Regions from separate parts of the Streptomyces sp. NPDC006997 genome, predicted to be linked through region 2. Evidence: predicted binding sites of a transcription regulator. Region 2 holds the regulator's gene; each other region holds the start of a gene.
What was found. Region 2 encodes HrcA, which represses chaperone genes, less so after heat shock. Its sites were predicted from a motif close to TTNGCACTCNGNNNNNCNGAGTGCNAA; they were not measured.
Positions count from the first base shown of each region.

Region 1: the regulator HrcA is predicted to act here: its motif matches at 4,947-4,973, upstream of groES (co-chaperone GroES).
Region 3: the regulator HrcA is predicted to act here: its motif matches at 4,979-5,005, upstream of groL (chaperonin GroEL).

Region 1 covers NZ_JBEYHH010000016.1:168,461-175,947, forward strand. The annotation lists gene ABZ659_RS18125 (LysR family transcriptional regulator) at 1-204, opposite strand, end outside; gene ABZ659_RS18130 (MOSC domain-containing protein) at 285-953, shown strand; gene ABZ659_RS18135 (SDR family oxidoreductase) at 1,070-1,843, shown strand; gene ABZ659_RS18140 (ester cyclase) at 1,947-2,657, shown strand; gene groL (chaperonin GroEL) at 2,739-4,364, opposite strand; gene groES (co-chaperone GroES) at 4,492-4,800, opposite strand; gene ABZ659_RS18155 (polysaccharide deacetylase family protein) at 5,048-5,740, opposite strand; gene ABZ659_RS18160 (polysaccharide deacetylase family protein) at 5,737-6,633, opposite strand; gene ABZ659_RS18165 (methyltransferase domain-containing protein) at 6,778-7,487, shown strand, end outside.
Region 2 covers NZ_JBEYHH010000009.1:137,860-145,346, reverse strand. The annotation lists gene ABZ659_RS11650 (ATP-binding SpoIIE family protein phosphatase) at 1-9, shown strand, start outside; gene hemW (radical SAM family heme chaperone HemW) at 41-1,273, shown strand; gene ABZ659_RS11640 (DUF3097 domain-containing protein) at 1,400-2,203, opposite strand; gene ABZ659_RS11635 (MBL fold metallo-hydrolase) at 2,236-2,967, opposite strand; gene hrcA (heat-inducible transcriptional repressor HrcA) at 3,130-4,146, shown strand; gene dnaJ (molecular chaperone DnaJ) at 4,147-5,283, shown strand; gene ABZ659_RS11620 (nitronate monooxygenase) at 5,384-6,502, shown strand; gene ABZ659_RS11615 (16S rRNA (uracil(1498)-N(3))-methyltransferase) at 6,502-7,242, shown strand; gene ABZ659_RS11610 (hypothetical protein) at 7,252-7,487, opposite strand, start outside.
Region 3 covers NZ_JBEYHH010000030.1:20,448-27,934, forward strand. The annotation lists gene ABZ659_RS26495 (glycosyltransferase) at 48-1,460, shown strand; gene ABZ659_RS26500 (hypothetical protein) at 1,457-1,585, shown strand; gene ABZ659_RS26505 (polysaccharide deacetylase family protein) at 1,582-3,102, shown strand; gene groL (chaperonin GroEL) at 3,191-4,816, opposite strand; gene ABZ659_RS26515 (cold-shock protein) at 5,219-5,422, opposite strand; gene ABZ659_RS26520 (MoaD/ThiS family protein) at 5,831-6,106, opposite strand; gene thrC (threonine synthase) at 6,103-7,383, opposite strand; SAM riboswitch class I at 7,402-7,487, opposite strand, start outside.

The DNA.
Region 1 (7,487 bases), on a different contig from region 2:
GTGCCGCACCAGCGCCTCGCCCGCCTGCGTCAGCCGCATCTCCCGGCCGCTGCGCACCACCAGCGGGGTGCCCACGGACGCCTCCAGCGCCTTCATCTGCTGGCTCACGGCGGGCTGGGTGCAGCCCAGTTCCCGCCCGGCCGCCGAGAACGAACCGGTGGCGGCGACGGCGCGCAGCACACGGAGATGACGGGCCTCGATCACCCCACGAGCATAAGCGAGTCTTGGGTACGGCGGTGAATAAGGCGTCGACACTTTGACCACTGCTCGCCTACCGTGCGGCCATGCAGCTTCTCTCGGTGAACCTCGGCCAGGCCACGGCCGTGCCCTACACGGACCAGCCGGACGGCCTGACCGGCATCGACAAGCGCCCGGTGGACGGGCCGATACGGGTGGCGGCGCCCGGACCGAAGGGCGTCGGCGGCAGCGGTCTCGCCGGGGACGCGATCTGCCACACCCGGCACCACGGCGGCGCCCACCAGGCCGTGTACGCCGTGGCCCGCGAGGACCTCGACGACTGGGAGCGCGAGCTGGGCCGCACGCTGGCCAACGGCGCCTTCGGCGAGAACCTCACCACCTCCGGCCTCGACGTCTCCGGCGCGCTGATCGGCGAGCGGTGGCGCGTCGGCGGCGAGGTGGTCCTGGAGGTCACCAGCGGCCGGATTCCCTGTCGTACCTTCCAGGGCCACATGGGTGAGAAGGGGTGGGTGCGGCGGTTCACGGAGAAGGCGGCGCCGGGGGCGTATCTGCGGGTGATCACGCCGGGGGAGATCCAGGCGGGCGACCCGGTGGAGATCGTGCACCGGCCGGACCACGAGGTGACGGTCGCCCTGTCGTTCCGCGCGGGCACCACGCACCGGGAGCTGCTGCCCCGGCTGCTCGCGGCGGGCGAGGCGCTGCACCCGGAGGAACTGGCGACGGCGCGGAGGTACGCCGAGAAGTACGGATCCTGAACTCTGCGGGTGACGCCCGGTCAAGTACGTCCGCTTCGCTGGCCGTTGGCCTGACACGGCCCGCGGGGGCGGTACGGGCGGCGGACGAAGGGGGTCCGGGTAACTAATCTTGGGCCATGACAACGGCTCTGATTACGGGATCGACCGCGGGGATCGGCGCCGCGTTCGCGCGGCGGCTGGCGGCTGACGGGCACAACCTGGTGCTGGTGGCCCGGGACACCGGACGGCTGCGGGAGCAGGCGACCGAGCTGCACGACCGGCACGGCATCGAGGCGGAGGTGCTGACGGCTGACCTGTCGACGGACAAGGGCATCGAGGCGGTCGCGGACCGGCTCGGGGACCGTAGGAACCCTGTCGACCTGTTGGTCAACAACGCCGGTTTCGGCAACAAGGGCCGCTTCCTCGACGTGCCGATGGCCGACGAGCTGACCATGCTCAAGGTGCACTGCGAGGCGGTGCTGCGGCTGACGTCGGCGGCGGTCGCGGGGATGCGGGAGCGCGGGCGCGGCGGTGTCGTCAACGTCGCCTCGGTGGCGGCGTTCGTGCCGCGCGGGACGTACGGCGCGTCCAAGGCGTGGGTCGTGCAGTTCACGCAGGGCGTGGCGCGGGACCTGGCGGGCAGCGGGGTGCGGCTGATGGCCCTGTGCCCCGGGTTCGTGCGCACCGAGTTCCACGAGCGGGCCGGGATGGGCACCGACAACATCCCCGGCTGGATGTGGCTGGACGCCGACAAGCTGGTGGCGGCGGCGCTGGCCGACCTGGCCCGCGGCAAGACGGTGTCCGTCCCCGACGCCCGGTACAAGGCGCTGATGGGCGTGGTGAAGGTGGTGCCGCGCGGGCTGCTGGGCGGGATGACCTCGAAGACGGGCCGCAAGTACGGCCCGCAGTAGCGCCCGACCTCTCCGGTCCGCCCTCCCCGGTCTGTCCCCGGTGGGAGAATGGTCGTGACAAACCCGTGCAAACCGGATACCCGGGCAGCCGGGAGGTGGCGCCATGACCTTCGTACAGCTCATCGACTGCAGGACGAGCCGGTTCGACGAGATGGACCGGCTGATGGACCAGTGGGTCGAGAAGACCAGGGGGAAGCGGACCGCGACGCACGACGTGATCGGCAGGGACCGGTCCGACGGCACGCACTTCGTCGAGCTCGTGGAGTTCCCGTCGTACGAGCAGGCGATGGAGAACTCCCGGCTGCCGGAGACGGACCGGATCTTCCAGGAGATGGTGGCCCTCTGCGACGGACCGCCGACCTTCACGGACCTCGACGTGGTGCGGGACGAGCAACTCCTCAAGACGACCGCGCGACGGTTCTACGACCTGCTCGCCGCGGACACCCCCGAACTGCCGCCGCTGGACGAGGTGCTCGCCGAGAACTACCACGACCACGACCCGGCCAACGTCGAGGACAGCATCGGCATGGACCACATCCGCCGCGAGATGGAGATGTGGCGCGGCGCCTTCGACTTCACCTTCGACCTCCACGACCAGCTCGCCGATGGCGACCGCGTCTGCAACCGCTGGACCTGGCGCGGCACCCACAAGGGCGACTTCATGGGCATCGCGCCCACCGGCAGGCAGGCCACGATGACCGGCACGACCATCTTCCGCTTCGGCGACCACGGCAAGATCACCGAGGGCTGGTGGCAGTACGACCGCCTGGGGCTGATGGACCAGCTGGGGGCGCTGGAAGAGCTGGAGCGGTAGCCGCGGCCCGGAAGCGGGAACAGCCGGAGGCCCGGCACCCTTCGCGGGGTGCCGGGCCTCGGAGCTGACGTACGAGGTGCGTCAGTGCGCGTGGCCGTGGCTGTGGCCGGCCGCGGCGGGCTCTTCCTCTTCCTTCTTCTCGACGACCAGGGTCTCGGTCGTGAGGAGGAGGGAGGCGATGGAGGCGGCGTTCTCCAGGGCGGAGCGGGTGACCTTGACCGGGTCGATGACGCCGGCCTTGAGCAGGTCGCCGTACTCGCCGGTGGCGGCGTTGTAGCCGTTGCCCTTCTCCAGCTCGGCGACCTTGGAGACGATGACGTAGCCCTCCAGGCCCGCGTTCTCCGCGATCCAGCGCAGCGGCTCGACGGCGGCCTTGCGGACCACGGAGACGCCGGTGGCCTCGTCGCCGGTCTTGCCGAGGTTGCCCTCCAGGACCTTGACGGCGTGGACCAGGGCGGAGCCGCCACCGGAGACGATGCCCTCCTCGACCGCGGCGCGGGTCGCGGAGATGGCGTCCTCCAGACGGTGCTTGCGCTCCTTCAGCTCCACCTCGGTGGCGGCGCCGACCTTGATCACGCACACGCCGCCGGCGAGCTTCGCGAGGCGCTCCTGGAGCTTCTCGCGGTCCCAGTCGGAGTCGGTGTTCTCGATCTCGGCCTTGATCTGGTTGACGCGGCCCTCGACGTCGGCCTTCTCGCCGGCACCGTCGACGATCGTGGTGTCGTCCTTGGTGACGGTGATGCGGCGGGCGGTGCCGAGGACGTCGAGACCGGCCTGGTCGAGCTTGAGGCCGACCTCCTCGGAGATGACCGTGGCGCCGGTGAGGACCGCCATGTCCTGGAGCATCGCCTTGCGGCGGTCGCCGAAGCCCGGGGCCTTCACCGCGACGGCGTTGAAGGTGCCGCGGATCTTGTTGACGACCAGGGTCGACAGGGCCTCGCCCTCGACGTCCTCGGCGATGATCAGCAGCGGCTTGGAGGAGTTCGTCTGGATGATCTTCTCAAGCAGCGGCAGGAGGTCCTGGATGGAGGAGATCTTGCCCTGGTTGATGAGGATGTACGCGTCCTCCAGGACGGCCTCCATGCGCTCCTGGTCCGTCACGAAGTACGGCGACAGGTAGCCCTTGTCGAAGGCCATGCCCTCGGTGAAGTCCAGCTCCAGGCCGAAGGTGTTGGACTCCTCGACGGTGATGACACCGTCCTTGCCGACCTTGTCCATCGCCTCGGCGATCAGCTCGCCGACCTGCTGGTCCTGGGCGGACAGCGCGGCGACGGCGGCGATGTCGGACTTCTCGTCGATCGGGCGGGCGGTCGCGAGCAGGTCCTCGGCGACGGCGGCCACGGCCGCGTCGATGCCCTTCTTCAGGGCGGCCGGGGAGGCACCGGCGGCGACGTTCTTCAGGCCCTCGCGGACCAGCGCCTGGGCCAGCACGGTGGCGGTGGTCGTACCGTCACCCGCGATGTCGTTGGTCTTGGTCGCCACCTCCTTCACCAGCTGGGCGCCGAGGTTCTCGTACGGGTCCTCGACCTCGACCTCGCGGGCGATGGTGACGCCGTCGTTGGTGATGGTGGGGGCGCCGAACTTCTTGTCGATGACGACGTTGCGGCCCTTGGGGCCGATCGTCACCTTCACGGTGTCGGCAAGCTTGTTGACGCCGCGCTCAAGGGCGCGACGGGCGTCCTCGTCGAACTTCAGGATCTTCGCCATGGCAGCGGGAGCCCTCTCGGAAAGCTAGAAAGCTGGGGGTAAAGACACTGCGCCCCGGGCGCCCGGCTTCGTTATCGGTCGCGGGGGCAGCCAGGGGCGCAGTGTGAAGCAAGGAGCTTCGGGTGAACTACTTCTCGATGATCGCGAGGACGTCGCGGGCCGAGAGCACGAGGTACTCCTCGTTGTTGTACTTCACCTCGGTGCCGCCGTACTTGCTGTAGAGCACGACGTCGCCGACGGAGACGTCGAGCGGAAGACGGTTACCGTCCTCGAAGCGGCCCGGGCCCACGGCCAGGACGACGCCCTCCTGGGGCTTCTCCTTGGCGGTGTCCGGGATGACCAGGCCAGAGGCCGTGGTCTGCTCGGCGTCCAGCGGCTGGACCACGATGCGGTCCTCGAGCGGCTTGATGGCAACCTTGGAGCTGGCGGTCGTCACGATCCGACCTCCCCCTTCGGAGATCTCACGGGGTTAACTGTCTGAGGTGGCGACCAGGTCGATCCGTCGTCGCGGGTGCCGGACCTGCCCGTCGCGTAGTTGGCACTCTCCGGTGGGGAGTGCCAGACCCGAGACTATGACCGCGATTAGCACTCGGTCAAGCGGAGTGCCAATTGCCTGCGGCGCGGCGCGGGATTTCAGCCCGGCGCGGGGGCCTCGTCCGCAAGCGCCGGACGGGCTGACACCGCTACAGGTAGTCCTCCAGGCGGCCCACCCGCAGCCCCGCCGCCGCCACCTCCCGCAGCACCCGCCGGGTGCGGGTCACGACCGCCGCGCGGTCGGCGTCGTCCGGGGTCACCGAGATGATGTCGCCGGGGCCCAGGCGGTGCGGGGCACGGGTGTAGCGCAGGCCGGTGCCGGTGGCGGTGGCGCGCCAGAGGGTGACGGCGGTGACGCCGCAGTCGGCGGCGGCGCGGCGGGTCGTGAGGTCGTGGGTGCCGTACGGGGGGCGCAGCAGCCGGGGGCGGACGCCGAAGCGGGCGTGGAGCTTGCGCTGCTGGCCGCAGATCTCGGCGCGCTGCCCGGCGTACGGCAGGCCGCGCAGGGCGGTGTGGTCGAGGGTGTGGTTCTGCAGGCCCGCGCCGACCGAGCGGAGCCGGGCGAAGTGGCCGTAACCGGGGCCCGCCACCCGGTCGGTGAGGAACAGCGTCACCGGGAGCCGCAGGTCGCGGATGGTGGCGACGAAGCGCGGGTCGCGTTCGGCGCCGTCGTCGTAGGTGAGGAAGACGACCGGGTCCCGGGTCGGCACCCGGTCGACGACGGGCGGCAGCCGGGACTCGGTGCCCGCCGCGCGGGCGTCCGCCCGGGGCGCGGGCTGCTGCGCGCACCCGGCGGCGACGGCGGTCAGGAGCAGCAGCGGGAGCACGGCCCGGGGCCTCACAGGTAGTCCTCCAGGCGGGCCACCGCGTAGCCCTTCGCCGTCACCTTGTCGAGGAATCGGCGCATCATGTCGGGCATGGTGCCCTTCCAGTGCGCGCGGCCCCGGAAGTGGCTGAGGACGATGTCGCCGGGGTGCAGGTCGCGGTCCCACTCGCGGTAGTCCCAGTGGTCGACGAAGACCTCCTCGCTCCACAGCGGCACGTACTTGATGCCGCAGGACTTCGCCGCGATCAGCGTGCTCTTGTCGTAGTTGCCGAACGGCGGGCGGAAGAGCGTGGGGCGGGTGCCGTAGCGCTTCTCCATGACGGCCTGCATCCCGCAGATCTCCCGCTCCTGGCGGGCGTACGAGAGGGCGGGCAGGTAGGGGTGGTGGAGGGTGTGGTTGTTGAGGGTGGCGCCGTCGGCCCGCATCCGCCGGAAGTAGCCGTAGTCCTCCTTGATCAGGTAGTCGCTGAGGAACGCGGTGTACGGGATCCCCAGCTCGCGCGTCATGCGCAGGAACTCCGGGTCCTTCTCGGCGCCGTCGTCGATGGTGAGGAAGACGACCTTGTGGCGGGTGGGCACGGTGGTGAAGACCGGGGGGAGGTTCCGGTTCCGGTGGCCGTCCACCTCGAAGCCCTCGCGGGTGCGGATGCGGGGCTTGCGGGCGGGTGGCGGCGGGGCCGTCAGCGGTACCCGGCGCAGGTGCCAGCGCCGGGCCGCCGCTACCCGGGCGGTGTGCGCGGCCTGGAGCCGGGTGGCGTAGGAGTGCAGGGCGCGGGCGGCCGGGGCGTGCAGGTGCGGCTGCTGGCCGGGGGCGGGACCGGCCTCGGCGCCGGAGCCGAGGGTGCCGGGCGCGCACGCGGAGGCGATGGTGGCGGTGGCGGCGAAGCCGAGCAGCAGGGCGCGCCTCACCCACGCCCTCCCCCTCCCGCCACCTTGTCCTACATCGTTTTGTCCTACTACTCGCATGGTGCGGGATCCTCGCAGCACCCCCGCCCCCGCCCCCGCCGACACCGCCGCCCATCCCCGCACCATCCACCGACTGGCCGACAGCGCGTGCCGGGGACCGAAGACAATGAGGCGGTGAACGAACCGGTGAACGACCCCCTCGCCCCCCTCCGCACCCCCGAGGGCCTGGCCCTCCTCGACGCGGTGCGCGGCACCGACCCCGCCCAGGAACTGGCCGTCGCCACTCGGCTGCGCCGCGAGCACCCCGCCGAGCTGGTGTCGGCGGCGCTGGGGCAGGCGCGGTTGCGGCAGCGGGCGGTGGCCAAGTTCGGGGCCGAGGACGCGCCGCGGATGTTCTTCACCCCGCACGGCGTCGAGCAGTCGACGCGGGCGAGTGTGGCGGCGTACCGGGCGCGGCGGCTGACCGCGCTGGGCGTGACCTCGGTGGCGGACCTGTGCTGCGGGATCGGCGGGGACGCGATCGCCATGGCCCGCGCGGGCATCCGGGTGCTGGCCGTGGACCGGGACCCGCTGACGGTGGCGGTGGCGCGGGCCAACGCGGAGGCGCTCGGGCTCGCCGGGCTGGTCGAGGTGCGGCAGGCGGAGGTCACGGAGGTCGACGTCTCGCCGTACGACGCGGTGTTCGTCGATCCGGCGCGTCGGGGCGGGCGGGGGCGCGTCTTCGACCCGGAGGCGTACTCCCCTCCGCTCTCCTGGGCCGTGCGCGCCGCCGCGCGGGCCCCGCACGCCGCGCTGAAGGTGGCGCCCGGCATCCCGCACGAGGCGGTGCCGCCGGAGGCCGAGGCCGAGTGGGTCTC
Region 2 (7,487 bases):
GCGGAGTAGGCCCCGGCGCCGATGCCGGACAATGGAGTACATGCCTTCCGCACTCCCCGACGGCGAACCCGTCCCCGCCGACGGCGCGCTGCCCGCGTCCGCGCTCGCCCGGGCGGCGACCCGCCCCCTCGGGTTCTACCTGCACGTCCCGTACTGCGCGACCCGCTGCGGCTACTGCGACTTCAACACCTACACCGCGACCGAGCTGCGCTCCACCGGCGGCGTCCTCGCCTCCCGCGACAACTACGCCGACACCCTCACCGACGAGGTCCGCCTCGCCCGCAAGGTTCTCGGCGACGACCCGCGCGAGGTCCGCACGGTGTTCGTGGGGGGCGGTACGCCGACGCTGCTGGCCGCCGAGGACCTCGTACGGATGCTGCGGGCGATCCGCGACGAGTTCGGGCTCGCGGCGGACGCCGAGGTCACGACGGAGGCCAACCCGGAGTCGGTGGACCCGGCGTACCTCGCGGCCCTCCGCGAGGGCGGCTTCAACCGGATCTCCTTCGGGATGCAGAGCGCCCGTCAGCACGTCCTGAAGGTCCTCGACCGCACCCACACCCCCGGCCGCCCCGAGGCGTGCGTCGCGGAGGCCCGCGCGGCGGGCTTCGACCACGTCAACCTGGACCTGATCTACGGCACCCCGGGCGAGTCCGACGACGACTGGCGGGCGTCCCTGGACGCGGCGCTCGGCGCCGGACCCGACCACGTCTCGGCGTACGCGCTGATCGTCGAGGAGGGCACGCAGCTCGCCCGCCGCATCCGCCGCGGCGAGGTCCCGACGACCGACGACGACGTGCACGCGGACCGGTACCTGATCGCGGACGAGGTGCTGTCGGGGGCGGGCCTCGACTGGTACGAGGTCTCCAACTGGGCGGCCTCCGAGGCCGCCCGCTGCCTGCACAACGAGCTGTACTGGCGCGGCGCCGACTGGTGGGGCGCGGGCCCCGGCGCCCACTCCCACGTCGGCGGCGTGCGCTGGTGGAACGTGAAGCACCCGGGGGCGTACGCGGCGGCGCTGGCGGACGGCCGGTCACCGGGCGCGGGTCGCGAACTCCTGTCGGACGAGGACCGCCGCGTCGAGCGCGTCCTGCTGGAGCTGCGGCTCAGGGAGGGCGTACCGCTGTCGCTGCTGCGGGAGGCGGGCCTCGCGGCGGCGGGGCGCGCGCTGGCGGAGGGGCTGCTCCAGCGGGACCCCTACGACGAGGGGCGGGCCGTGCTGACGCTGCGCGGACGGCTCCTCGCGGACGCGGTGGTGCGGGACCTGGTGGACTGAGGGGTCACCCCCGCTTCGGCGGGGAGCAGGAGCTGCTCGGCCGTGTGGACGAGCTGATCGACGGACCACCTCCGCAGCGGCGGAGAGCAGCCCACCAGGCCCGGTCTGTCAACGGTCGGACGGCGTTCAGGACACGGTCACGTGATCGATTAGTCGTTCCACGCTGCCCAACAGCTCCGGCTCCAGGTCCTTGTAGGACGTCACCCGCTTCAGGATCTCCTGCCACACCGCGCCGGTGTTGTCCGACGGCCACCCCAGCGCCCGGCACACCCCCGTCTTCCAGTCCTGGCCGCGCGGGACCCGTGGCCAGGAGCCGATGCCCAGGGACGACGGCTTCACCGCCTCCCAGACGTCGATGTACGGGTGGCCGACGACGAGGGCGTGTCCGCTGGTGACCGACTGTGCGATGCGCCACTCCTTCGAGCCGGGGACGAGGTGGTCGACCAGGACGCCCAGGCGGGCGTCCGGGCCCGGGGCGAAGTCGGCGACGATCGACGGCAGGTCGTCGACGCCCTCCAGGTACTCCACGACGACGCCCTCCACGCGCAGGTCGTCGCCCCAGACCTTCTCCACCAGCTCGGCGTCATGGCGGCCCTCGACGTAGATGCGCCCGGCGCGGGCGACGCGCGCGCGGGCGCCGGGGACGGCGACCGAGCCGGAGGCGGTGCGGGTGGGGCGTACCGGACCCCTGGCCGGTCGCACCAGGGTCACCGGCTCGCCCTCCAGCAGGAACCCGCGCGGCTCCAGCGGGAACACCCGGTGCTTGCCGAAGCGGTCCTCCAGGGTGACCGTGCCCGCCTCGCAGCGGATCACGGCGCCGCAGAAGCCGGTGCCCTGTTCCTCCACCACCAGACCGGGGTCCGCCGGGACCTCGGGGGCGGGCCGGGGCTTCTTCCAGGGCGGGGTCAGGTCGGCGGAGTACTGGCGCATTCGGATGACGATATGGACACCCCCGCGCGCCCTCAGCGCGACACGCCGAAACGCGCCGCCAGCGCGTCCCGCTGGGCCCGCACGAACGCCGCGTCCACCGCCGCCCCGTGACCGGGCACGTACACCGCGCCCCCGCCGCCCAGGGACAGCAGCCGGTCCAGTGCCTCCGGCCACCGCGCCGGTACGGCGTCGGGCCCCGCCTGCGGCTCCCCGGACTCCTCGACCAGGTCCCCGCAGAACACCACCTCCGGGTCGCCCGGCACCAGCACGGCGAGGTCGTACGCCGTGTGCCCCGGACCCACGTTGGCCAGCAGCACCTGCCGCCCGCTGCCCAGGTCGAGCGTCCACTCGCCGGAGACGTGGTGCCGGGGCGCGGTCAGCGTCTCGGCGGCCTCCGCGGCCAGGTCCTCGGCGAGACCGTGCCGTACGGCGTCCGCGCGCAGCTCCTCACGGCCGTGCCGGGAGCCGAGCACCGCGTCCACGCCGACCGCGCCGTACACCTCGGCGCCCGCGAACGCCGCCGCGCCGAAGACGTGGTCGAAGTGCGGATGGGTGAGAGCGAGATGGGTCACACGGTCCCCGGCGAGCGACTGCGCCCGCGTACGCGACCGGGCGCCCTCCGCGAGGCTCGACCCCGCGTCGACCACCAGGGCCGCGCCCGCCCCGACCACCAGCCCCACCGTGCAGTCCCAGCCCGGCAACCGGCACCGCCCGACCCCCGGCGCCAGCCGTTCCCACCCCAGCTCTTCCCAAGTCACCGTCATACCCGCGACGCTAGTCGCGACGCCCGTTCACCGACGCCGTCACGGGACCGGCCTTGCCGGGGGCGTACCCGACCGCCGTACACTGGGCCGGGTAAGGCTGGCACTCGCGAGCGCCGAGTGCCAGGGGGAGCGCCGAGGGGAAGACCGCTGGAGGTGTGCGCGATGCTCAGTGAACGAAGGCTGCAGGTGCTGCGCGCCATCGTCCAGGACTACGTCGGCACCGAGGAGCCCGTCGGTTCCAAGGCCCTCACCGAGCGGCACGGCCTCGGGGTCTCCCCGGCCACCGTCCGCAACGACATGGCCGCCCTGGAGGACGAGGGGTACATCGCCCAGCCGCACACCAGCGCCGGGCGGATCCCCACCGACAAGGGCTACCGGCTCTTCGTGGACAAGCTCGCCGAGGTGAAGCCGCTGACCGCGCCCGAGCGGCGCGCGATCCAGAACTTCCTCGACGGCGCCGTCGACCTCGACGACGTCGTGGCGCGCACGGTGCGGCTGCTGGCGCAGCTGACCCGGCAGGTCGCGGTCGTGCAGTACCCGTCGCTGACCCGTTCCACGGTGCGGCACGTGGAGCTGCTGGCGCTGGCCCCGGCGCGGCTGATGCTGGTGCTGATCACGGACACCGGGCGGGTCGAGCAGCGGATGGTCGACTGCCCGGCGCCGTTCGGCGAGACGTCGCTGGCGGACCTGCGGGCGCGGCTGAACAGCCGGGTCGCGGGCCGCCGCTTCACCGACGTGCCCACCCTCGTCGAGGACCTGCCGGAGGCCTTCGACCTGGAGGACCGCGGCACGGTCTCGACGGTGCTCTCCACCCTGCTGGAGACCCTCGTCGAGGAGAACGAGGAGCGGCTGATGATCGGCGGCACCGCCAATCTCACCCGCTTCGGACACGACTTCCCCCTCGTGATCCGGCCCGTCCTGGAGGCCCTGGAGGAGCAGGTGGTGCTCCTCAAGCTCCTGGGTGAGGCGAAGGATCCGGGCATGACCGTCCGTATCGGTCACGAGAACGCCCACGAGGGGCTCAACTCCACGTCGGTGGTGTCGGTCGGCTACGGTTCGGGCGGCAGGGCAGTAGCCAAACTCGGCGTGGTCGGACCGACGCGCATGGATTACCCGGGAACGATGGGAGCGGTACGAGCGGTGGCACGGTACGTCGGACAGATCCTGGCGGAGTCGTAGGTGGCCACGGACTACTACGCCGTTCTCGGCGTGCGTCGCGACGCGTCGCAGGAAGAGATCAAGAAGGCCTTCCGGCGGCTCGCACGCGAGCTGCACCCGGACGTCAACCCCGATCCGAAGACCCAGGAGCGGTTCAAGGAGATCAACGCCGCTTACGAGGTGCTGTCGGACCCGCAGAAGAAGCAGGTCTACGACCTCGGCGGCGACCCGCTGTCCCAGGCGGGCGGCGCGGGCGCGGGCGGCTTCGGCGCGGGCGGCTTCGGGAACTTCTCGGACATCATGGACGCGTTCTTCGGTACGGCGTCGCAGCGCGGACCGCGCTCGCGCACCCGCCGCGGCCAGGACGCGATGATCCGGATCGAGGTGGAGCTGGACGAGGCGGCCTTCGGCACGACCAAGGACATCCAGGTCGACACGGCCGTCGTCTGCTCCACCTGCAACGGTGAGGGCGCCGCGCCGGGCACCACCGCGCAGACCTGTGACATGTGCCGCGGCCGCGGTGAGGTCTCCCAGGTCACCCGGTCCTTCCTGGGCCAGGTCATGACCTCGCGGCCGTGCCCGCAGTGCCAGGGCTTCGGCACCGTCGTGCCGACCCCGTGCCCGGAGTGCGCCGGTGACGGCCGGATCCGCTCCCGGCGGACGCTGACCGTGAAGATCCCGGCCGGTGTCGACAACGGCACCCGCATCCAGCTCGCCGGCGAGGGCGAGGTCGGCCCCGGCGGCGGTCCCGCCGGTGACCTGTACGTCGAGATCCACGAGCTGCCGCACCCCATGTTCCAGCGGCGCGGCGACGACCTGCACTGCACGGTCACCCTCCCGATGACGGCGGCGGCCCTCGGCACGAAGGTGCCGCTGGAGACGCTCGACGGCATGGAGGAGGTCGACATCCGCCCCGGCACCCAGTCCGGGCAGTCGATCCCGCTGCACGGGCGCGGGGTGACGCACCTGCGCGGCGGCGGGCGCGGCGACCTCATCGTGCACGTCGAGGTGCAGACGCCGTCCAAGCTCGACGTCGAGCAGGAGCGGCTGCTGCGCGAGCTGGCCAAGCTGCGCGGCGAGGAGCGTCCGCAGGGGCAGTTCCAGCCCGGCCAGCAGGGCCTGTTCTCCCGGCTGAAGGACGCCTTCAACGGGCGCTGAGGGTCACCTCGGCCGTCGCTGACATGCGGAGTCCTCCGTAGGCATATGTCTACGGAAGACTCGATTCGGACTGGCGCGGAGGACGTGACAACATGCCGTCATGTCCTCCGCACTGACCGATCTCCTCGCCCGTCCGATCGTGCAGGCCCCCATGGCGGGCGGCGTCTCCGTGCCCCGCCTCGCCGCGGCCGTCTCCGAGGCGGGCGGCCTCGGCTTCCTCGCCGCCGGGTACAAGACCGCCGACGGGATGTACCAGGAGATCAAGCAGCTGCGGAGCCTCACCCCACGCCCCTTCGGCGTCAACCTCTTCCTGCCCCAGCCCGAGTATCCCGGTGCGGGCACCGGCCCCTCTGGAGCGGCTGACGCCGCGCCGCCCTACACCGCCGCCGTCGACGTGTACGCCCACCAGCTCGCCGGTGAGGCCGTCTGGTACGAGACCGAGCTGGGCGACGCCGACAGCGGCCGGGACGACGGCTACGAGCCCAAGCTCTCCGTCCTCCTGGACAACCCGGTGCCGGTGGTGTCGTTCCACTTCGGCGTACCCGCGCCCGACGTGCTGGCCTCCCTGCGCCGCGCCGGGACGTTCACCCTGGTCACCGCGACCACCGTCGACGAGGCCGTCGCCGTCGAGCAGGCCGGGGCGGACGCGGTGATCGTGCAGGGCGTCGAGGCAGGCGGCCACCAGGGCACCCACCGCGACCTCCCCGAGCGGGACGGCGCCGGGATCGGGCTGCTCTCCCTGCTCGCCCAGGTCCGGGAGGCGGTGAGCGTGCCCCTCGTCGCCGCCGGAGGCGTCATGCGCGGCAGCCAGATCGCCGCCGTCCTCGCGGCCGGGGCGAGCGCGGCGCAGCTCGGCACCGCGTTCCTCGCCACCGACGAGTCCGGCGCCCACGCCGTGCACAAGGAGGCGCTGACCAACCCGCTGTTCGTGCGCACCGAGCTGACCCGGGCGTTCTCCGGGCGGCCCGCACGGGGCCTGGTCAACCGGTTCATGCGGGAGCACGGGCCGTACGCGCCCGCCGCCTACCCCGAGGTGCACCACCTGACCTCGCCGCTGCGGAAGGCGGCGGCGAGGGCCGGGGACGCGCAGGGCATGGCGCTGTGGGCGGGGCAGGGCCACCGGATGGCCCGCGCGCTGCCCGCCGGACAGCTGGTGGAGGTCCTCGCCGCCGAACTCGACGCGGCGTGGACAGCGTTGTCGACGGGAGGGCGGGGCTGATGACCGCGCCGGTGTTCGTGGCCGACCAGCTCGACGCGGTCGGCGCCGAGTTCGTGCTCGACGGGGCCGAGGGCCGGCACGCCGTCTCCGTGAAGCGGCTGCGGCCCGGTGAGGCCGTCGTCCTCACCGACGGGCGCGGACGCTTCACCGAGGGCGTCGTCCGGGCCGCCGAGGGCAAGGACCGGCTGGTCGTGGGCGAGTTGACGCCGGTGCGGGAGGAGCCCGAGCAGCGGCCCCGGATCACCGTCGTGCAGGCGCTGCCCAAGGGCGACCGGGGCGAACTCGCCGTGGAGACCATGACCGAGGTCGGCGTCGACGCGATCGTGCCGTGGGCGGCGGCCCGCTGCATCACGCAGTGGAAGGGCGAGCGCGGCGCGAAGGCGCTCGGCAAGTGGCGGGCCACCGCCCGCGAGGCGGGCAAGCAGTCCCGCCGGGTCCGCTTCCCCGACGTCGCGGACGCGGCGACGGGCAAGCAGGTTGCCTCGCTTCTGGCCGACGCGGACTTCGCCGCCGTACTCCACGAGAGCGGCGACGCGCCGCTGGCCACCGCCGAACTGCCCACGGACGGTGACATCGTGCTCGTCGTCGGCCCCGAAGGAGGCGTGACACCGGACGAGTTGGCGCTGTTCACGGCCGCCGGGGCGCGGCCCTACCGGCTCGGGCGCAGCGTGCTGCGCACCTCGACGGCGGGCACGGCGGCGACCGCGCTGCTGCTGGGGCGCACCGGACGCTGGGCCTGAGGAACCCCCTCAGGCCAGCGCCTGTCGGCCCCGCACCACCGCCCGGAACAGCTCCCAGCCGTCCACCTCCACCGTCCCCGCGCCCGGCGCCGCCAGCAGTCCGCGCCGGTCCGCCTCGTCCACGAACGCGCGGACCACGCCCGGCTCGTGCAGGTTCAGCAGGTTGCCCCGGCCGTCGGTGACGGAGCCCGAGTACCAGTACCCCTCGGCGACGTAGCGGCCCTCCCCGGAGCCGAAGGCGATCC
Region 3 (7,487 bases), on a different contig from region 2:
TACTGATCACCCCGGCGCCGCCCGCCCGCTCCCCCCTGCGCCGCCTCCTGACCCGCCGCGTCCGCGCCGCCCTCGCCGCACTGCCCCGGCCCGAACACCACGCCCTGGTACGGCTGCTCGCCCTCGCCGCGCTGGTCCCCGTCCTGCTCCTGATCGCCCACCGCGCGGCCCAACTGCCGTACCTCACGGGCCCCGTCGCCCTCTACGGCCTCACCGTGCTCACCGGCACCTGCTGCCTGCTCTACCTCGCCTACGCCCGCTACGACGACCCCGCCCTGCGCACCCTGCGCCACCGCGCGCCCCGCCACGCGGAGTTCCCGGCGCTCCCCGAGCGGCCCCGGGTCAGCTTCCTGCTCGCCGTGAAGGACGAGGTGGGCCTCGTGGAGGCGTGCGTGCGGTCGATGGCCGCCTCCGACTGTCCCGGCCTGGAGGTCATCGTCGTCGACGACGGCTCCCGGGACGGCACCGGCGCCGTCCTCGACCGCCTCGCCGACGAACTCGGCGTCACCGTCCTCCACCTCGACCGCAACCTCGGCAAGAAGGCCGCCCTGGTCCGCGGCTGCGCGCTCGCCACCGGGGACGTGCTGGTCTTCACCGACTCCGACTGCGTCGTCGCCCCGGACGCGGTACGGCTGTGCGTGCGCGCCCTCGTCCGCCACCCCGACCTCGGCGCGGTCAGCGGCCACTGCCGCGCCCTGAACGCCCCCGCCAGCCTGCTCACCCGCGTCCAGGACATCTGGTACGACGGCCAGTTCCGCATCGCCAAGGCGGCCGAGGCGGCCTTCGGTTCCGTGACCTGCGTCTCCGGACCGCTCGCCGCGTTCCGCAGGGACGCCGTCGTCGACTACCTGCCCGCCTGGGCCGAGGACCGGTTCGCGGGCGCGCCCTTCCGCTTCGCCACCGACCGCCAGCTCACCGGGTACGTGCTCGGACAGGCGTGGCGCGGCGCGGCGCTGAAGCGACGGCACGCCGACTCGCCCCTCGTCAGCGCCGGGGACCACCCGGAGCGGCGGTGGCTGGTCGGGTACAGCCGCGCCGCGCAGGTGTGGACCAACGTGCCCGCGCGCTGGCGGCCGTTCCTGCACCAGCAGGTCCGCTGGAAGAAGAGCTTCGTGCGCAACCTCTTCTTCACCGGCGGCTTCATGTGGCGCCGCGGCCTCGCCCCCGCCCTCCTCTACTACGGCCACGCCCTGTGGGTCCTGGCCGCCCCCGCGCTGGTCTTCTGGCACCTGGTGTGGGCGCCGCTGCACTGGGCGGCCTGGCTGACCCTGCTCTACCTGTGCGGGGTGCTGCTCAAGGGCGCCCTGTGGGGGCTGGCGTACCGGCTGGACAACCCCGGTGACCGGCGCTGGCGCTACCGCCCCCTGATGAGCCTGCTGTCCTGCTGCGTCCTGGCGTGGCTGCTGCCGTACGCCGTCCTCACCCTCCGCCGCGGTATCTGGACGAGGAGCCCCGCGTGAGACTCTCTCCGAGACGAACCCCCCAGAGCCTGCACACCCTCGCCCGCGCCACGGCCACCCTCCTCACCCTGGCCGCCCTCGCGGCGCTGTACCTCGTCGTCCTGACCCGGGGCGGGCCCCGGTGACCGCGGCCCTCGGCGGCCGGACGCGCCGGGTCCTCCTGCGCGGCACGCTCGCCGTCCTCGCCGTCGTCCTCGTCGCCACCCCGTTCGTCGCGGCCTGGCAGTACGAGGCGCACCGCAGGGCGGTGTCCGCGCAGGCCGCGGCTCCGGCGGGCGGCCCCGGCGGACGGTTCGCACCGGCCCGCGTACGGCACCCCGCCGCGCCCGTCGTCCTCGCCTACCACGACGTCGCACCGGACTCCGACAGCCGCTACGCCGTCACCCCGGAGCAGTTCGACGCCCACCTGTCCGCGCTGCGCGGCGCGGGCTACCGCTCCCTGTCGTCGGCGGAGTTCCTGCGCTACCTCGCCACCGGCCGCGCCCCCGCCCCCCGCACCGTCTACCTCACCTTCGACGACGGCACCCGGGGTCTGTGGGCGTACGCCGACCCGGTCCTCGCCAAGCACCGGATGCGGGCGGCGACGTACCTGATCACCGGCGCGGTCGGTACCCGCCGCCCCTACTACCTCACCTGGGCCGAGATCGGCCGGATGGCCGGCTCCGGCCGCTGGGACTTCCAGGCCCACACCCACGACGGCCACCGCCGCGCCGCCGTCGACGCCGCCGGACAGCAGGGCTCGGTGCTCGCCAACCGGCTGTGGCGGAAGGCGGCGAGACGCCTGGAGACGACGGCCGAGTACCGGACCCGCGTCGCCCACGACCTCGACCGCTCCACCCGCGCGCTCACCGGGCACGCCCTGCCCGCGCCCCGCCTGTTCGCCTACCCGTTCTCGGAGACGGGCCGCGCCTCCAACCTGCCCGGCGGGGGTACGGCCGTACTGGACCGGCTGCTGCGGAAGCGGTACGCCGTCACGCTCACCAACAGCGCCCCGCGCCCCCTGCCCGCCGGACCGCGGGCGGCAGCCGCCGGTCTCGTGCAGCGTCTGGAGGTGGTGGCGGACACGACCCCCACGGCGCTGCTGCGGAGCCTGCGCGCGTGGTCGGCCTCCGTGCCGGGGGACGAGCCGCGGCCTCTGCGCCACCCCGGCCGCTGGAGGTTCCCGGACGGCCAGGGCGGCGGCCTGGCGGCGCTGACGGGGGCGGGCTCGGCGCGGCACACACACCTGTCGGCGGCGTACCGTCCGCTGGCCAGCGCGGACTGGGGCGGCTACCGGGTCACCGCGCGGACCGACCGTCTGAGCGGGCCGGACACCGGCGTCTCCGTCGAGGTGGGGCACGGCGGCCTCCACCCGGCCACCCTCACGGTGAGCCGGGCCGGTCTGCGGTTCGTCCAGCGGGGCCCCGGCGAGGACGAGCCCCGGGTGACCAGCAGACGGCTGGCGCCCGCCACGGAGCGGGAACTGACGCTGCGGGTGACGCCCCGGTCCGTGCGGATCACGGTCGACGGCACCACTCTCACCGTCCCCCGGCCGGAGGGCGTGCCGCCCGCCGAGACCAGCGGCGGCATCGCGCTGGGCGTGCGGAACGAGGACCCGGACGGCACCTGGCCCCGCTTCACCTCCGTACGGATCGCCCGCTGAGGAACGCCGGGAACGCCCGAGGGCGGCCCTCCTGTCACCAGGAGGACCGCCCTCGGCGTCGTACGGTGGACTACCGGATCCGGGAGGATCAGAAGTCCATGTCACCGCCCGGCATACCGCCGCCACCGGCGGGCGCGGCGGCCTTCTCCGGCTTGTCGGCGATGACGGCCTCGGTGGTGAGGAAGAGCGCGGCGATCGACGCGGCGTTCTGCAGCGCGGAGCGCGTCACCTTCGCCGGGTCGATGATGCCTTCCTTGATCAGGTCGACGTACTCACCGGTCGCGGCGTTCAGGCCGTGACCCGGGGTGAGGTTGCGGACCTTCTCCACCACGACGCCGCCCTCGAGACCGGCGTTGACGGCGATCTGCTTCAGCGGGGCCTCCAGGGCCAGCTTCACAGCGGCGGCACCGGTGGCCTCGTCGCCCTCCAGCTCCAGCTTCTCGAAGACCTGGGAGGCCTGGAGCAGGGCCACGCCACCACCGGCGACGATGCCCTCCTCGACGGCCGCCTTGGCGTTGCGCACGGCGTCCTCGATGCGGTGCTTGCGCTCCTTCAGCTCAACCTCGGTGGCGGCACCGGCCTTGATAACGGCCACGCCGCCCGCGAGCTTGGCCAGGCGCTCCTGGAGCTTCTCGCGGTCGTAGTCGGAGTCGGAGTTCTCGATCTCGGCGCGGATCTGGTTCACGCGACCGGCGACCTGGTCGGCGGAGCCGGCACCGTCGACGATGGTGGTCTCGTCCTTGGTGATGACGACCTTGCGGGCGCGACCCAGGAGGTCCACGGTCGCGTTCTCCAGCTTGAGGCCGACCTCCTCGGAGATGACCTCGCCGCCCGTGAGGATGGCGATGTCGCCGAGCATGGCCTTGCGGCGGTCGCCGAAGCCCGGGGCCTTGACGGCGACGGACTTGAAGGTGCCGCGGATCTTGTTGACGACCAGGGTCGACAGGGCCTCGCCCTCGACGTCCTCGGCGATGATCAGCAGCGGCTTGCCCGACTGCATGACCTTCTCCAGGAGCGGGAGCAGGTCCTTGACCGAGGAGATCTTGGAGTTGGCGATGAGGATGTAGGGGTCCTCGAGCGACGCCTCCATGCGCTCCATGTCGGTCGCGAAGTAGGCGGAGATGTAGCCCTTGTCGAAGCGCATACCCTCCGTCAGCTCAAGCTCCAGACCGAAGGTCTGGGACTCCTCGACGGTGATGACGCCTTCCTTGCCGACCTTGTCCATGGCCTCGGCGATCAGCTCGCCGATCTGGGTGTCGGCGGCGGAGATGGAGGCCGTGGAGGCGATCTGCTCCTTGGTCTCGACCTCCTTGGCCTGGTCGAGCAGGGCGCCGGAGACGGCCTCGACGGCCTTCTCGATGCCGCGCTTCAGGGCCATCGGGTTGGCGCCGGCGGCGACGTTGCGCAGGCCTTCCTTGACGAGGGCCTGGGCGAGGACGGTCGCGGTGGTCGTACCGTCACCGGCGACGTCGTCCGTCTTCTTGGCGACTTCCTTGACCAGCTCGGCGCCGATCTTCTCGTACGGGTCCTCGAGCTCGATCTCCTTGGCGATGGAGACACCGTCGTTGGTGATCGTGGGGGCGCCCCACTTCTTCTCAAGGACGACGTTGCGGCCCTTGGGGCCGAGGGTCACCTTGACGGCGTCCGCGAGCTGGTTCATGCCGCGCTCGAGGCCGCGCCGCGCCTCCTCGTCGAACGCGATGATCTTGGCCATGTGAAGTGGTCCCTCCAGGACTGGGGGTGATTCCTTCGGACCGCGCCCGCGCCCGCGACGGACGGCTCGCCGGCCTCGTGGTTCCTTCCCCACCCGGCCTGCGGGCCTCACCGACCCGGTCCTTCGTTGTCACTCTCACCTTCAGAGTGCTAACGCCAATGATTAGCACTCGACCCCGTCGAGTGCAAGGCGCGCCCGCGAAGCGGGCTCGTCGAGGGGGGCGGCCGGGCGACGGGCGGGCGCAAGCGGCTACCGGGTTCCGGACGGGTGCCCAGCCCCCGCGAACACTCCCCCGGCGCCCCCACGCGCCCCCCGCCCCGGGCCGCGCCCCCCGGACACAACGAAAGGCCCGCACCGGCGGCAGCAACCTGCCGCCGGTGCGGGCCTTTCGCGGAAGAACGTTCAGGCGGTGACGCGAACCATGTCTGCCTGCGGGCCCTTCTGACCCTGCGAGATCTCGAACTCGACCCGCTGGCCCTCTTCCAGGGTGCGGTAACCGTCCATCTGAATCGCGCTGTAGTGGACGAAGACGTCCGCACCACCGTCGACCGCGATGAAGCCGTACCCCTTCTCCGCGTTGAACCACTTGACGGTGCCCTGAGCCATGCCTAACTCCCCTATTACTGGCCCTTGCACAGATCCACACTTCGCGGATCCGGGTCAGACCTCACCCCCCGTGGATCGGGGGCGTGCGCCGGAACGCGTCGACCGCGGCCGAATGTATCTGCCCAACTGCCGTCTGCAACAGGTCAGTCGGACGAGAAATCCGGGCAGACCCGTTCGGGAATTTACCAGAAATTCACCAGAATTCAGGGCAAGTCGGGCCCGACAAAAGGATTGAATGGCGCAAAAGTGGCACACACTTTGGCTACTTCTTATCGCACGCGGAGCCGGAACTCATATCCCCTCGGCATCCGGAAGGCGACCCGTTCCCCAACTGTACCGCGCTCAATCACATGGAATGACCCCCTCCGCTTTTACGGAGGGGGTCACAAGAAGAACGCTCGACCCGGTTCAGCCGCCAGCGACCGCCGGAATGATCGACACGCCGGCGCCGTCCGGGGTGGCCGTCTCCAGCCCCTGCTCGAAGCGCACGTCGTCGTCGTTGACGTACACGTTCACGAACCGGCGCAGCTTGCCCTGGTCGTCGAGGACGCGGGCGGCGATCCCGGTGTGGTTCTTCTCCAGGTCCGAGATGACCTCGGCGAGGGTCGCGCCCTCGGCGGCGACCTCGGCCCGGCCGCCGGTGTAGGTGCGCAGGATGGTGGGGATACGAACGGTCACGCTCATGCGAGGCCAGCCTCTCGGAACGACTCCAGGTTGGGACGGATGGTCGCGGTCAGACCGGTACCGGCCACCGCGTCGAGGGTCTTCAGACCATCACCGGTGTTGAGGACGACGGTGGTCAGCGTCGGGTCGAGGACGCCGTTCTCGATCAGCTTGCGCGTGACGCCCACCGTCACGCCACCCGCCGTCTCGGCGAAGATGCCCTCGGTCCGCGCCAGCAGCTTGATGGCGTCCACGATCTCCGCGTCCGTGACGTCCTCCACCGCGCCCCCGGTGCGCCGGGCGATGTCGAGCACGTACGGCCCGTCGGCCGGGTTGCCGATGGCCAGCGACTTGGCGATGGTGTCGGGCTTCTGCGGCCGCACGACCTCGTGCCCGGCCTTGAAGGCGGTGGAGACGGGCGAACACCCGAGCGCCTGAGCCCCGAAGACCTTGTACGGCCGGTCCTCGACCAGCCCCAGTTCAACCAGCTCCCGGAGCCCCTTGTCGATCTTCGTCAGCTGGGACCCGGAGGCGATCGGCACCACGATCTGGTCGGGCAGCCGCCACCCGAGCTGCTCGCACACCTCGTAGGCGAGCGTCTTGGACCCCTCGGCGTAGTAGGGCCGCAGGTTCACGTTGACGAACCCCCAGCCCTCGCCCGCCGGGTCGCCGATCAACTCGGAGCAGAACCGGTTGACGTCGTCGTAGTTGCCCTCGATGCCGACCAGCTCCCCGCCGTAGACAGCGGCCATGACGACCTTGCCCTGCTCCAGGTCGTGCGGGATGAACACGCACGACCGGAACCCGGCGCGGGCGGCGGCGGCACCGACGGCCCCCGCGAGGTTCCCGGTCGAGGAGCACGAGAGGGTCGAGAACCCGAAGGCCCGCGCGGCCTCCAGCGCCTGCGCGACGACCCGGTCCTTGAAGGAGTGCGTCGGGTTGCCGGAGTCGTCCTTCACGTACAGACCGCCGGTGACGCCCAGCTCCGCCGCCAGGTTCCGGGCGTCGACGAGCTTGGTCCAGCCGGGGTTCAGGTTGGGCTTCTCGGCCACGTCGGCCGGAACGGGCAGCAGCGGCGCGTACCGCCAGATGTTGGCGGGCCCGGCGGCGATCCGCCGACGCAGTTCTTCGGCCTCGTACCCGGAGAAGTCGTAGGCGATCTCCAGCGGCCCGAAACACTCCTCGCAGGCGAAGACGGGGCCGAGGGGTACCCGGTGTCCGCACTCCCGGCAGGAGAGCGCCGCGGCGGGACCCAGGTCGACAGTGGGGGTGGCGCTTGCAACAGTCTGCACAGCCATGTGAGGCGAGGCCCTTTCTCCTCATCTTCCTCACGACGCATCTCGCCGTGAGACGGATTTGGCACCTTCCCTAGCCGGGAGCCTCGCTGAGAACGGTCGTCATC